2 regions of the Undibacterium sp. GW821-FHT11H02 genome follow, and region 2 is predicted to be linked to the other one. Evidence: predicted binding sites of a transcription regulator. Region 2 holds the regulator's gene; the other holds the start of a gene.
What was found. Region 2 encodes NrdR, which represses ribonucleotide reductase genes. Its sites were predicted from a motif close to CACNANATNTNGTG; they were not measured.

Region 1 (7,941 bases), on a different contig from region 2:
GCTTTCTTTGCCGCCGGTTTCGCCGCAGGCTTAGCTGCTGCTTTCTTGGCTTCTGGTGCTGTTGCCATTTTGTTTCTCCTTCACGTTAGTCGGAAAAAAATCAGATTAAAGTTAAAATCCGCTCGCTTTCTGGTAAGCGGATTATTCATCGGCACAAACATGATTTCTGGTTGCGCTAATGAATTCGGCACCAACCACTTATTAACTCCTACAGGCTAATAAGATGGTCATATGGCTTTGTCGTTTGCCCCTTTTTATTCTTAATAACAGGCAGACCTTAACGATTTATGACAACAGCCAAAACGCTACTTGTATAAAACTAGCGTCGGAATTCTTTACTATTCAATGCTCAATTCAAGACTCACGTGATCAGCGATTCGAAATTCGGCTTACAGAATTTCCAAACACAAAAGCGCAACACCCAGCATCGCCGGGGTCGCGCTATGTCAACTTACCACATCGAATGAGTCTAAAAAGTTCATTCAGTTTTGTGAAGCCTTTCTTGTTCAATTACTTTGGTCGCATTTTACTGTCTTTACGATTTCTTGTCTTGAACACTTTCGACTACAAAAAATTATTCCTACTGATTTATTCCCAATTGAGAGCACCACCTGTTTGATATTCGATGACACGGGTCTCAAAGAAGTTCCGCTCTTTTTTCAGATCGATCATTTCGCTCATCCACGGAAACGGATTTTCTTCTTGTGGGAACAAAACATCGAGACCGATTTGTTGTGCGCGACGATTTGCGATAAACCGTAAATAGCCTTTAAACATGGGCGCATTCAAGCCTAGTACTCCTCGCGGCATTGTATCCTCTGCGTAACGATATTCCAACTCTACCGCACGTAAAAACAACGATTTAATTTCATCGCGAAATGCAGTGGTCCACAAATGTGGATTTTCCATTTTGATGGTGTTGATCAAATCGATTCCGAAATTACAGTGCATCGATTCATCACGCAAGATGTACTGGTATTGTTCTGCGGCGCCCATCATTTTATTTTGACGACCTAGCGCGAGAATTTGTGTGAAGCCGACGTAGAAGAAAAGACCTTCCATCAAGCAGGCAAAAACAATCAGAGAACGCAACAGCGTTTGATCCGCTTCGATAGTCCCTGTCTTGAATTCAGGGTTAGTCAGCACATCGATAAACGGAATCAAAAACTGATCTTTGTCACGAATCGATTCGACTTCGTTATACGCATTGAATATCTCAGCTTCGTCCAAGCCAAGTGACTCAACGATGTACTGGTATGCATGCGTGTGGATCGCTTCTTCAAACGCTTGGCGCAATAAATATTGACGGCACTCAGGTGCAGTGATGTGGCGATAGGTACCGAGCACAATATTATTGGCGGCCAAAGAATCAGCCGTGACGAAGAATCCAAGATTACGCTTTACCAAACGACGCTCATCTTCAGTCAAGCCATTTGGATTTTTCCACAGCTCGATATCGCGCTGCATATTGATCTCTTGCGGCATCCAATGATTCGCACAACCCGCCAGATATTTATCCCAAGCCCATTTGTATTTGAATGGCACTAACTGATTCACATCGGTCTGGCCATTGATAATGCGCTTGTCTGCGGCGTTCACACGACGACCAATTTCTTCAGGTGTCACAAGCTCAGGCTTAGTCACGAGAGCTGGATTCAAAGCCACATCTTGCGTTTGCATGCGCGTTTGATATTGATCAAACGCAGTTTGTGTTTGCGTATTTGCTTGCACAACTGGACGTGGTGCCGGTGCCGCTGGAGCTACTTCATCATCCCATGAAAGCATGTGATTTTCCTTACGATGTACTGTTGATGAGTTGGCGCTTATTTGTTACACATCTAAATATAGATAAATGGGTAAGCGCCAAGACAATGATTAAATGAGTTAAATTAAATAGTCTGAATCTCTGCACATGCCATGTACAGAGATCCGACCTGAGGTTTACTGGCAGGCTTCACACTCTTCGAAACCTTGATCACCAGGGCGCAGGTAGCAAGCTGCGCCATCCGCTTCGATTGCGGAAGCCGCTGCCACTTCTGTGCTGGCAGAATATCCGCTATTACCACCGTCAACTGCTACGGCATTTAATGCGCCTGTCTTACTAGTTGATTTCTCGGTATGAGTCGCGCCTATAGTACGCAGGTAGTAGGTCGTTTTCAGGCCACGCAACCATGCCAGCTTGTAAGTTTCATCCAATTTTTTACCGGACGCACCTGCCATATAGATATTTAGAGACTGTGCTTGGTCTATCCATTTTTGACGACGGGAAGCGGCTTCGACCAACCAGGTCGGGCTGATTTCAAAGGCCGTTGCATACAGCTCACGCAAATCTTCTGGAATACGATCGATCTTCGCCAAGCTGCCATCGAAGTATTTCAAGTCAGAGATCATGACGTCATCCCACAAGCCGCGTTCTTTCAAATCACGAACCAGATGTTCATTGATCTCAGTAAATTCACCAGACAAGTTCGATTTCACATACAAGTTTTGGTAAGTCGGTTCGATACAAGCAGCCACACCAATAATATTAGAAATCGTCGCGGTCGGCGCAATCGCTACGCAGTTAGAATTACGCATACCAAATTGCTTAATGCGGCTACGCACTATGGACCAATCCATCGCTTCTGAATTGTCGACTTCTAAGTAACCACCACGCTCTTCTGCTAATAATTTCACAGAATCTTGCGGCAAGATGCCACGATCCCACAAGGAACCCGTGTAAGAACTATAACGGCCACGCTCTTCCGCCAACTCAGTCGAAGCCAGATAAGCGTAATAGCAGACGGCTTCCATAGATGTGTCAGCAAACTGCACGGCATCCATCGATGCGTAAGGAATCCGCATCATATGTAAGCAATCTTGGAAACCCATGATACCCAGACCGACCGGACGATGACGCAAATTAGAATCACGTGCTTTTTTCACCGCATAGTAATTAATATCAATCACGTTATCGAGCATACGCATCGCTGTCGTGATGGTGCGTTTGAGTTTGTCGTGATCGAGCTTGCCATCCTTCATGTGCGCAGGCATGTTCACAGAGCCAAGATTACAGACGGCGATTTCGCTGTCATTCGTGTTCAAAGTGATTTCTGTACACAAGTTAGAGCTATGCACGACACCTACGTGTTGCTGTGGTGAGCGAATATTGCATGGATCTTTGAATGTAATCCAAGGATGACCTGTTTCAAACAACATAGACAACATCTTGCGCCATAAGTCTAAGGCAGCGACTTTTTTAGATAGCTTGATTTCACCGTTAGCTGCTTTAGCTTCGTAAGCGGTGTAGGCTTCTTCAAAAGATTTGCCAAATTTATCATGCAGATCAGGCACATCTGAAGGTGAGAACAAAGTCCAGTCAGCTTTTTCCATCACGCGCTTCATAAACAGATCTGGAATCCAATTTGACGTATTCATATCATGCGTACGACGGCGATCATCACCGGTGTTCTTACGCAGTTCCAAGAACTCTTCCACGTCCATGTGCCAAGTTTCAAGGTAAGCGCAGACCGCGCCTTTACGTTTGCCACCCTGATTGACGGCGACCGCGGTGTCGTTGACCACTTTCAGGAAAGGCACCACACCTTGTGATTTGCCATTCGTGCCTTTGATGTGCGCACCCAAAGAACGCACTGGCGTCCAGTCATTACCCAAACCACCTGCATATTTCGCCAACAGCGCGTTTTCTTTAATCGCTTCGTAGATGCCGTCGAGATCATCCGCCACTGTGGTCAAATAGCATGAAGATAATTGTGAGCGCTGCGTGCCACTATTAAATAGCGTCGGCGTTGAGCTCATGAAATCAAAACTCGACAACAAGTTATAAAACTCAATTGCTCGCGCTTCGCGGTCAATCTCATTTAAGGCCAAGCCCATTGCAACACGCATGTAGAAAGCCTGAGGCATTTCAATACGAACATCGCGGATGTGCAAGAAATAACGATCGTACAAAGTTTGCAAACCGATGTAACCAAATTGCAAATCGCGGTCAGCCACCAGCGCATTGGCCATTTTCTTCAAATCGAATTGCGCCAATTTGGCATCCAACAAACCTGCGTCTATTCCCTTCTTAATAAATTTCGGGAAATATTCTACATACTCAGTCGCGGCATCTTGTTGCGCAACTTCTTTAGCAAACACTTCTTTGCGGACTGTATGCAATAACAAACGAGCGGTCACCTGGCTGTAGGCAGGCTCTTTTTCCATCATGGCACGAGCCGCCAAAATAGCAGATTTGTGTAATTCTTCGACTGGCACGCCGTCATACAGATTTTTTAGCGTCTCAATCAGTATCGCTTCTGGATCGACCAATTTTTCCAGACCTACGCAAGCTGCAGAAATCAAGGCGCGTACTTGACCGACTTCCAACACTTGCGGACGACCATCGACGAGAACATGAATTTGCGGCGCCGCTGCATCAGGCTTGCCTGCTGCTTGTGCTTCCAGTTGTTGGCGGCGCTCGTCCATGCGTTTAGCACGATACAAAACGTAAGCGCGTGCCACATCGTGTTCACCGGAACGCATCAAGGCCAGCTCGACCTGATCTTGAATATCTTCGATATGGAAAGTACCGCCATTGGGCTGACGGCGCATCAAGGCGTTAACTACATTGAAGGTCAAATGTTCGACGAGTTCACGAATTCTTGCTGAGGCTGCACCTTGACCACCATTCACTGCTAAGAATGCTTTAGTGACCGCAATCGAAATTTTCGATGGTTCAAATCCAACTACCGCGCCGTTCCGGCGGATAATACGATAGTCGTTAAAGCTAGCGGTCGGGACAACATATGATTGCGCCGTCAAACTTGCTTGTGCTGCGGCTGAGTCATAAGCTTGCAATGGTGATATTTCTAGTGAAGAGTGCATTTCGCCTCCAGGTTCAGGGTCTTATTAAGGGTCTTATTTACTAAAGTGAATATTGCGTATGTACTGCGTGATCTACCAAAATGCTGTACTGCATAAGCTTGAAATTCATCAAGTCCAACTTCAACTTCGGTGAAAACGTGCTCTCAATTTCGATGTAGATGCTGACTACTTGATGGTCACATATCAAATACTGATGACCACAATGACCTCCGTCATACAGCTTTAATCGAAGAAGAACACGAAAAAAATAATTTTGGGAAACATTCCAAAAAACACTACATCTAGTGCATTTATTTTTATTTGCACTAATTCTAGTGTCTCAAGTACGAGAGCGCAACCGCTTTTTAAAAGTTGGTACGCTTTTATTTTGATAATTTTGTATAGTTCTGTTTGACATTGCACAGCCCACAAATCAATGCGGACTACAAGGTAAGTGACCACTAACATAGGGTGCTGATATTTTGTGCAAATCTGGTCTGAGAGAAAAATTTTTCGACCTAAATTATTTGCACAAAAATAAAGTGCCGCATTAAAAAATACGCGATAAAAGATAAAGACGATGGAAATTCAAATCCATCATAAGGACTAAGCAATTCTTTTTAGCACTTAAAAAATACCTTGCTGAGACAAGATGAAAGCGCAGGCACGATAAGTTAGTTTCAGATTTCGTCGCGCTTGGTTTGGCTTTAAACGACCAAGTAAGTCCAGTCAGTTAAAGCAGGTAGACAAAGTCCCTGCTGATATCGAAACCAGTCAAAGTGAGGCCCAGGATCGGTTTTTCGTCCAGGTGCAATTTCCTCATGCCCAAGAATATGCTCGATAGGAAAATGACTAATAAGTGTCTGGCTAAGTCTAATCAAACTTGCATATTGAAGAGACTCGAACGGACAGTTATCGCTGCCCTCTAATTCTATCCCGATAGAAAAATCATTACAGCCATCACGGCCTTGAAAATGCGAAACCCCTGCATGCCAGGCGCGATCAAGCGCTGAGACAAACTGCTGCACCTTGCCATCACGTTGAATCAAGAAATGACTCGATACTTGCAAGCCATGCAGGCTGGCAAAACTGGGGTGAGCATCGCAATTGAGTGTATTTTGAAAAAGTTCCGCAATATAGCTTCCGCCGAATTCACCTACGGGCAAACTAATATTATGTATCACCAGCATAGACACTTCTGTCTGCGCCGGGCGAACGCCGAAATTGGGTGAAGGTAAATGCGGCACTTGGGGACACCAGCCCCGCTCATCAATTTGCCAACTATTATCTAGCTCACTAGGTAGGAGCAAAATACCGGGCTTAGTTCGCTTCAACATCGCTGATTTTTAATTTTTGAATCGAATAACGCAGTTGACGGAAACTAATCCCCAACAATTCCGCCGCCTGAGTGCGATTATTCCGGGTTTGCTTGAGCGCGCTGCGTATCACTTCGCGCTCCACTTTCTCGAGATACGCCGGCAAGCTGCAGGGCAATGTGGGCGCCAAAAATAAGGAGGCGGCGTTTGAAATCCCACTATCTGTAATTTGCTCTACACTCTGGGCAATAAGACCTGAGTCGACCGCCACAGCCTGGTGCTCTGGCAAAAAAACAGCATCCTGATTTGCGGTGAATACGGCTTTAAACTGTGAATGCAGTGGTACTTCATGCTGCGCTTCATGTTGTACTTCATGGCGCATGGCACTGCGTAATCCAAGGTCGATCACATCGATGCAACCGTCATTAGCAAATGCCGCTGCACGTTCCAGAATATTTTCTAATTCGCGCACATTGCCGGGAAAATCATAATTCTGCAATGCAGATAGTGCCGCTTCATTCAAAACTATTTGATAACCTGGGCTAGCAAGTTTCAGTAATATACTGCCGGCCAGCTCAGGCACGTCACTCAATCGCTGGCGTAAAGGTGGCAATACCAGCTCAATCACATTCAAACGGTAATACAAATCCTGCCTAAATTTACCTGCATTGACACAACTTTCGAGATTCTGGTGAGTCGCACTTAGTATACGCACGTCCACCGGCTCCTCCGTCGTCGCACCGACTTTGCGCACGCGGCGCTCTTGTATTGCACGCAAGAGCTTGACTTGCATCGCCAGGGGTAAATCGGCCACCTCGTCGAGCATCAGGGTACCGCCATTCGCCGCCTGAAAAAAGCCGTCTCTATCGTCATTCGCCCCAGTAAATGCACCTTTGCGGTAGCCAAAAAACTCTGCTTCCATCAGCATTTCCGGTATCGCACCGCAGTTGACCGCAACAAAGGGTTTATCGGCTCTGGGACTATTTCTATGGATCTCCCGTGCAGCCAATTCTTTGCCACTACCTGATTCGCCGGTAATGATGACTGGCGCCATACTGCGCGCTAAACGACTAATTTGCGATCTGACTTGCTGAATTTCATTTGACTGACCGATGAGAAAAGAGGGGCTAGACGGTTTGGTTGCGACTATGCTGACCTCTTCTATGGGTTTTACATTTTGTATCTGTAATGCCGACCGCACCAATTTACGCAATTGATCTAAAGCCACTGGTTTGGAAACATAATCAAACGCGCCTGCTTTCAATGCAACTACCGCATTATCGGTGCTACCAAAAGCAGTGATCACCGCAATCGGTATATTTTTGTGATGCAAATTTACCTCTTCCACCATTTCCAAACCCGAGCCGTCGGGCAAACGCATATCGGTCAAAATCAATGAGTAGTTATGCTTACTCAAATAACGGCGCGCTGCATCAAGTGACTCCGCACTATCCACTTCCAATCCCATTTTAATCAGCGTGATTTCCAATAGCTCGCGCAAATGCGCCTCATCATCGATGACAAGAATTCTGGCCGGTGTAATAGATGGCGTATTATTTACCGCATGACTCATGATTTTTCATTCGAAGAAAAATTGATCACAAAACGACCACCAGGCTCAATACCAAAACTCGCGGTCTCATCATTTCTATACTCATAATCTAACAGTGCATGATTATTCAAACATAATTCACGTGCCATATATAAACCCAGGCCTGTGCCTTTACTCGACGTTGTATAAAATGGCTCAAATAAGTGCGCCCTTACCGCAGATGAGATT
Region 2 (7,941 bases):
GTTGGCAAGTCAGCTACAAGCTGCGTTGCCGGCATGAATTCTTGCAGCGCCGGCTTGCTTGTGGTTGGAGATATTGGAGTTTTTAACGCCTGCTGTACTTGCCTCGCATTGGCAGTTGTCGCGCTAAGAGCAAGCAGTGCGAACACGCTGACCATACGGCTCAGCCTACTACTTGAGCGTAGCACTCGCTGATGAGAAAATGGTTGTAGGGTCGTACAAACGATAGGCATTAGATTTTGCTAGGTGCACATTACTTGGTGGCGAGTCCTACCCGATTAATTCCCAACTTCTTGGCTTCGGAAATAACTTGAATTACCTCGTCATATTTAATTTCTTTGTCAGCGGAAACCATGACTGGCAACTCAGGTTTAGCCTCATGATACTCTTTTAGCTTCTGCATCAATTGCTTACGATCAAGCGCAGTCTCTTTCGATTCTTGTTTACTATTACCGTTAGCGCTGCCCTTGGTCGTAATACTAATTGTCGCTGAAGCATTCGGACTCAGGGCAATTTCTATATAGTCTGAAGGCGGCTGTTTCGATTGTCCGGCGGTTGGCAAGTTAATCACGCTAGGATTCGTCATCGGTGCCGCGACCATGAAAATCACCAACAATACCAACATCACATCGATGTAAGGAACAACGTTAATTTCTGCCTTAAATTTGCGTTTACGTTCGCCACGAAGTGAACTCATTTCTGATCATCCGCTTATCGAGATTGTCTCTGCAAGATATTTGAGAATTCTTCAATAAAGGTTTCAAAACGAATTGCCAGACGATCGATGTCGTGTGAGTAGCGGTTATAGGCTAACACGGCAGGAATCGCTGCAAACAAGCCAATCGCGGTAGCAATCAGGGCTTCTGCAATACCCGGCGCTACCGCACTCAAAGTCGCTTGCTGCACATTCGCCAAACCGCGGAAGGAATTCATAATGCCCCAGACTGTACCGAGCAAACCGATGTAAGGTGACACCGAACCAACTGATGCCAGGAAAGATAAATGTGATTCCAGATGATCCATTTCACGCTGATAAGAAGCACGCATGGCACGACGCGCACCATCCAACATCGCACCGGCATCCAGACTCGCCTTATTCGCGGCTTTCACTTTATGGTATTCGTTCATGCCAGCTTCGAAGATACGTTCCAAGGCACCGGTTTTATCACGGCTGCCGCGGTGATTAGCGACGGCTGTCTGATACAACTCAACCAAATTACCACCAGCCCAAAACTGTCGTTCAAAGTCTTCCGTTTGCGCCCGCGCTTTTTTAATCGCAAACATTTTGCTGAAAATATAATTCCAACTGGTCAGCGACACAAACAATAAAATGGCCATCACGATTTGCACTAATGGCGAGGCATTTAAAATTAAGGCGGAAAATGAGAGATCGTGGGTAACTGTCATGGTAATTTCTACAAAAACACTACTATCTATAAATGCCTGACAAAGTCTTTCAACAATATCAGGGCTAATTGAGCAACATACTAATTAATTGTGGCTTGTTTCGCTTACTTCACTTTTTCAGCGGCACTGGGCGTTCTTAAGAAACCTGAGGGTTCATCAGCATTAACACCGGATTTGGAATCGGCACCGGGCGCCACTGATCCATATCGACACAACAAGCGGTGACCTTGGCACTGGTCAATAGGCGTTCACCACACCAAACTTCCTGCAAGAAAACAATGGATGCACGACCCGTCTTTTCGATCTGCACCGTCACCAAAAGTTCGTCATCCAAACGCGCGGATGCATGATACTCGACTGCCGTCGCTTTGACGACAAACAATGCACGAAATTCATCAGCCATTTGCTTTTGATGGACTCCAATTGCGCGCAACCATTCGGTGCGGGCACGCTCGAAGAATTTCAAGTAGTTGGCATAAAAGACAATACCACCTGCGTCGGTATCTTCGTAATACACCCGAACGGGCCAGCTGAACACATGAGGCTTACTAGGCGCATTGATCATCATTACTTTTTCATTAACTTAATATTTACTGAGGCATCATTTCGCCGATTTTTGCATTAAACGCCAAGATAAGCGCTAACTACGTTGGATCGCCAAAGGTCCGAAACCCTGACACATGGGCATCATCTCTATGTAATTAATATTTACGTGCGGAGGCAGCGTGGCGATCCAATAGGCAGTTTCGGCAATATCTATGGCCGTCAATGGCTGCGTTCCTTGATACACTTTTGCCGCAGCCGCATCATCGCCCTTCAAGCGTACATTTGAAAATTCGGTGCCGCCACATAATCCTGGCGCAATATTGCTGGCACGCACCCCAGTGCCTATCAAATCGGCTCGCAGATTCAAAGTAAATTGATCGACAAACGCCTTAGTTGCCCCGTACACATTGCCACCCGGATAGGCGGTCGAGCCAGCAATTGATCCTATGTTCAAAATCACACCATTTTTGCGATCGATAAAATGCGGTAACAAAGCATGGGTCATACGCACTAAACCCTTGTTATTGGTATCGATCATGGTTTCCCAATCGTCCAGATTTGCATTTTGAGCCGCTGCGATACCAAGCGCCAATCCTGCGTTATTGACCAAAACATCAATATCGCGCCAATTCGCTGGCAAATTAGCCAACATTGATGCAATCGAAACTTTATCCGTCACATCCAATTCAACACCTAACAAGGCCTCGCCCAACTCAGTCTGCAATTGCTGTAACTTATCCATACGCCTTGCGGCAGCGATTACACGATGGCCGGTTTGCACGAACTTTCGCGCCATCGCCTCACCAAAACCCGAACTTGCTCCCGTAATCAGTACCAGCATGTGCCTTGCCTCTAAGATTGAATGGTAAAGCTGCCATTTTAAAGCTTTTTTGCCCTACCAGTCTTTATCAAATAGCTTTAGAGTAGGGATCAAATCATGATTCCCTACGAAGTTTCCTTGCCAATACAAGCATGCGCTTATCAAGCTAAGCCTGTTTATTGTCATTTCACTTTTTACAAGCGCCCTACAGATCTCGCCCGAACTAAAGAACTCACCTCCAAGAGCGCGAAGAAATCATCTCAAGAGCATTGCCAGCCTTAGGTCTTAACTAAGAACCTGAATATAGACATGGCGGCTCAAATAGGGATATTCACACTCTATTCGAAAGCAGTGTTTACCTTTACGTAACTTGCCGAAACACCCCTATTCACGTAAAATTCGGGCACCATTTTGTCTCACGCAACTGGCGAAAATGCAGCAATTTTTTATCCAAAGATTGTTGGCAGAAGATGGAGTTCCATCGTGAAGCGTGAGATTTGCAGAGTCAAAGATGTCGATTCTGGCCGTACGCCTGGGTATCCCGATGGTAAAAGTGATTGAGACTTGTATCCACAAGTTGGCGCATTTTTACAGATCAGTCCCAATCTAATTTTTCATTTTTTACGCTTTTTTCTACAGGAAACCCATGTTCTCCAAGAATCATACTCTCGCTAATATCGATCCAGAATTGCTCGCCGCGATTCAAGCCGAAAATGTACGTCAACAAGAACATATCGAGTTGATCGCTTCTGAAAATTACACCTCACCAGCGGTGATGGAAGCGCAAGGCTCCCAATTGACCAACAAGTACGCCGAAGGCTATCCAGGCAAGCGCTACTATGGTGGTTGCGAGCACGTGGACGTGGTTGAGCAATTAGCAATCGACCGCTTGAAACAAATTTTTGGCGCGGAAGCAGCAAACGTACAGCCAAATTCCGGTTCACAAGCAAATCAAGGTGTGTTCTTCGCCGTCCTGAAACCAGGCGATACCATTATGGGTATGTCTTTGGCAGAAGGTGGTCACCTGACTCACGGTATGCCTTTGAATATGTCGGGCAAATGGTTTAACGTTGTGTCTTACGGTTTGAACGACAAAGAAGAAATCGACTACGAAGCAATGGAGCGTTTGGCGCGTGAAAGCAAGCCAAAATTGATCATTGCTGGCGCATCGGCTTATTCTTTGCGTATTGATTTCGAACGCTTCTCAAAAATCGCGAAAGAAGTTGGCGCCTATTTCATGGTCGACATGGCGCACTATGCAGGTCTGATCGCTGCTGGCGTTTATCCAAATCCAGTACCCTTTGCTGACTTCGTCACTTCAACGACGCACAAATCATTGCGCGGCCCACGCGGCGGTATTATTTTAATGAAGGCAGAGCACGAGAAGATCATCAATTCTGCGATTTTCCCTGGCTTACAAGGTGGCCCTTTGATGCATGTGATCGCAGGTAAAGCAGTAGCGTTCAAAGAAGCCTTGAATCCAGAGTTCAAAGCTTACCAAGAGCAAGTGGTAAAGAACGCAGATGCATTAGCGAAGACACTGATCGAACGCGGCTTACGTATCATCTCTGGCCGTACTGAATCGCACGTCATGTTGGTCGATTTGCGCTCCAAGAACATCACTGGCAAAGCAGCTGAAGCGGTACTCGGTTCTGCACATATCACGTGCAATAAGAATTCAATTCCTAACGATCCAGAAAAGCCATTCGTCACTTCCGGTATTCGTTTAGGTAGTCCAGCTTTGACTACACGTGGTTTTAAAGAAGCAGAAGCAATCAAAATTGGTCATTTGGTTGCAGATGTCTTGGATAACCCAAATGATGCAGCGACGATAGAACGTGTGAAAGCAGAAGTCAAAAAACTGACCTCTGCCTTCCCTGTGTACGGCAATTAATTAGTGCATAAAAAGCCACTCAGACGAGTGGCTTTTTTTACGCTATGCTTTAGCGATAAAAATAGATACGAAACTGATGCCTAACAAGACAAACCTAGGATTGGCAGGAGATATTTCATGAAATGCCCTTACTGCCACCACGTAGATACCCAGGTCATAGACACTCGAATTTCCGAAGAAGGCGATAGCATTCGCCGCCGCAGACGTTGCGCCAGTTGCGATAAACGCTTTACCACCTATGAGCGCATAGAACTAACTATGCCGGTCATCGTCAAAAAAAATGGTAGTCGCTCAGAGTACGAATCATCAAAACTACGAGCCAGTCTCATGCTTGCTTTGCGCAAACGCCCGGTGTCAGCGGAAGCTGTCGATACAGCAATTCAAAGAATCGAGGAAAAATTATTAGCCAGCGGTGAGCGTGAAGTGGTTTCAGGTCACTTAGGTGAATTAGTCATGCGTGAGCTCAAGCGCTTAGACAAAATTGCCTATATCCGTTTTGCATCGGTTTATAAGAGTTTCGAAGATGTTTCTGAGTTTGTTGAGGCGATTCAGGAAGTAAAGAAGAAATAAGCACAAGGAGCTGGTCGTTATTAGAATTCGAATGCAAAAAAGGGAAGAGCAAGTCTTCCCTTTTTTGCATTCAAGGATTTGCAAGGCTATTTGTTCCAACAAGAGTCTTGTGTCTTGGTTGCTCCCAAAGTACCCGTAATTGTACGCTGTCCCAGATTATTTACGGTATAAGTAGCGCATTCGTCACTCGCCATTTTATTCACTGGACGTGCATCCAACGAATATGTCCTCGCAGTCCTTGGTGCCGCTGGACTAAACTCCAATTGATACTGAACTTGCGTGCCTGAGGAATTCCTTGGTGACACCGTATTGGGCAACACTGGTTGTGCACCAGAAAGTGAGATCAGGTACGAATTATTCTCGGTATAAAACCGCTCCATATACTGAGCGTTTTCCATTAGAAGCGCCCTGACGTCAGACCGTTTACCCCGGTTCATATACTCAACAATACCCGGGTAAGCAAGCGCTGAAAGTATCCCTAAGATAGCGACCGTAACCATCGCCTCTATCAGAGTAAAGCCACCGCTGAGCTTTCTTTGTCGCTGTTTCATTGCACATCCTTTATAGAAAAATTGTTTTGCGAGCCGATTACAAAGTTCAAATGAATTCCTATTTAAACCTGTAACATCTAAAATTTAGTTATTGGCGACCAACTAGTTGACGCCATAAGCGGACGGTAGGGATTAACTTCGATCCCCTACTTGGTGTACCTGATGTATTCACCAGTGCACCATCCTTTGATGCAGCTTGGTACAACTTCAAATTACGATTGCCAGTTCGAATCACCGTGGTTCCCAAAGTAGACGAACTCAATCGACCACTTACCGCAACATCAGATGTGTTGATGACACCATCGCCATTCGTATCAATGGTTTGATAACCTAGTGCCGCACCGTTTAATGCACTAATCTGGATAGTGGCGGATAGACCATCATTAGCACACAATTCAGTACTTGTTCCTGGAATCAAGGTAGTAAAAATAGCCTGATCTTCAAACACATTGGGATCCGTTACCAAACGTTCTCCTGCTTTCTTATCTAGGGTTAAATACCAACCTCGTTTAGTATTCCAATCTACCGCATTCTTGGTCACTTGATAGAACGAAGTACCGTAAGTCGACAATTTTTGCTGAACCAATAGTGACTTGCTCACTTGCGTAGGTGCCGCTTGATCCCACACACCGTATAAGGTTTCATTGTCTACCGTCGTAGAGTCATTATCCTCGAATATTTTTCCGGTACCAAAAATAATCAAATAACCATTCATTGGATGTTGATATATTTGTGGTTGTGTCGTAATCGGTTGCTTACGTCCGCTACCGTCAACGGCATCAGTTGCAGTGAACAAAGGCTTAGTCGAACCAAATGCGAGACTTGGCGTGGTAATCCCAGTCACAGTCTTAAAATCAAACTTCCACAAATTGCCTTGGATATCACCAGCATAAGCCGACAAAATCGTCGCGTCAGGGCCGATCAATAATTTGGGAGTAGACAAACCATTCGGTGAACTAGAATTACCAACGCCAGTAGATATGCGATATAAAACATTGCCATTATTCAAATCGGCGACGTACAGAACCGCCGCACCATTGATACTAGAAAATCCATTCCCAAAAATGGTTACCCATCTGCCATCTTTCAAGCGGCCAACCTGAGGAACACCTATCGTGTAACCCAAATCATTATCGCCAGCTGCCGAAATTTCCCACTTTACGCTATCCTTTGTGAAGCTGGTAGGATCTGTCACATCCAAAGCGAACACAGATTTAGCCCCAGCCCCAGTGGTGCCGACCAAAATAGTACGCCATGGATCAGTAGGGTTTGAACCTAATGGTGCATCAGCAATGTTGGGCGTACCATCAACAAAAAAACGATGAACGTAGTTTGGTTTGGCTAACTCCGGCAAATTACCAATCACAGCTTTTGGAATAAATGCAAATCTTTCAGTACCACCAGTGCCAGGTGCGCCGGAGGCACCAGACGCATCAAATGCGTGCAACATCCCATCATTACTACCAACATAAACGGTAGGCGCCCGATTCTTTTTGTTATTCAAATAGGTCTGGTACACGGTTTTGCCGTAAGAACCAGTTGGCAGGAAGGAGTAACCATCATCACGCCCCTCCTTAACATATTGCGGATCAGAATTGACCAGATCTCCTAGCCAGTAAGTGCGACGTCTAAAAAAATCGCCCTCTTTTCCGATGTCTCCCTTTATGTAATTAATGATGTCGTTACCGCTTATTTCTGAACCAGTACCATATGTCGCTGCTGCAGTATCAAATATCGACTTTTCCGCAGCAAAGAGATTACTGTAAGAAAAGTCTAATCCTCCAATCCCAGAGGCAGCGCTGGTCACGATTTTTCTAGAGCCAAAATCAGGTTTAAGAGAATCCGTATCCCAGTCATTCGTTTGCGATACACTTCCATTTGCTGGATCAGTTGGATTCGACGTATTATAAAAAATCGACTTTTGCTCCAAACGTCCGGACCAATCACCAGTACGATAAGTCGCAGTATAGAGTTTGACACCCGCACCTAAAGTGGTATTTGAGGTCGCAATAGCAGCAGCATCACCAGACCGCGCAGCAATTTCGTTCAAGGCTTGCTTTAATGCATCCGAAAATTCAGTTGGGTTGCTGGCATTAAAATATTTACCACGACTATTCACAGCGGCATGCCATAAGTCATCGACCTTATGCCTGTCA

Region 1: AC1RR2_RS19475 (ribonucleoside-diphosphate reductase subunit alpha) is a predicted target of NrdR. The motif match lies at 5,140-5,153, and genes of this name have one in related genera.

Annotation. Positions count from the first base shown of each region.
Region 1 is NZ_JBXARG010000027.1:19,814-27,754, forward strand. Features, by position in the region: gene AC1RR2_RS19465 (transcriptional regulator) at 1-68, opposite strand, end outside; gene AC1RR2_RS19470 (ribonucleotide-diphosphate reductase subunit beta) at 589-1,785, opposite strand; gene AC1RR2_RS19475 (ribonucleoside-diphosphate reductase subunit alpha) at 1,942-4,866, opposite strand; gene ampD (1,6-anhydro-N-acetylmuramyl-L-alanine amidase AmpD) at 5,553-6,182, opposite strand; gene AC1RR2_RS19485 (sigma-54-dependent transcriptional regulator) at 6,166-7,734, opposite strand; gene AC1RR2_RS19490 (sensor histidine kinase) at 7,731-7,941, opposite strand, start outside.
Region 2 is NZ_JBXARG010000025.1:35,381-43,321, forward strand. Features, by position in the region: gene AC1RR2_RS19055 (autotransporter assembly complex protein TamA) at 1-35, opposite strand, end outside; gene AC1RR2_RS19060 (ExbD/TolR family protein) at 251-694, opposite strand; gene tolQ (protein TolQ) at 709-1,404, opposite strand; gene ybgC (tol-pal system-associated acyl-CoA thioesterase) at 1,541-1,972, opposite strand; gene AC1RR2_RS19075 (SDR family NAD(P)-dependent oxidoreductase) at 2,045-2,791, opposite strand; ZMP/ZTP riboswitch at 3,181-3,315, shown strand; gene glyA (serine hydroxymethyltransferase) at 3,417-4,664, shown strand; gene nrdR (transcriptional regulator NrdR) at 4,782-5,234, shown strand; gene AC1RR2_RS19090 (type IV pilin protein) at 5,321-5,785, opposite strand; gene AC1RR2_RS19095 (pilus assembly protein) at 5,874-7,941, opposite strand, start outside.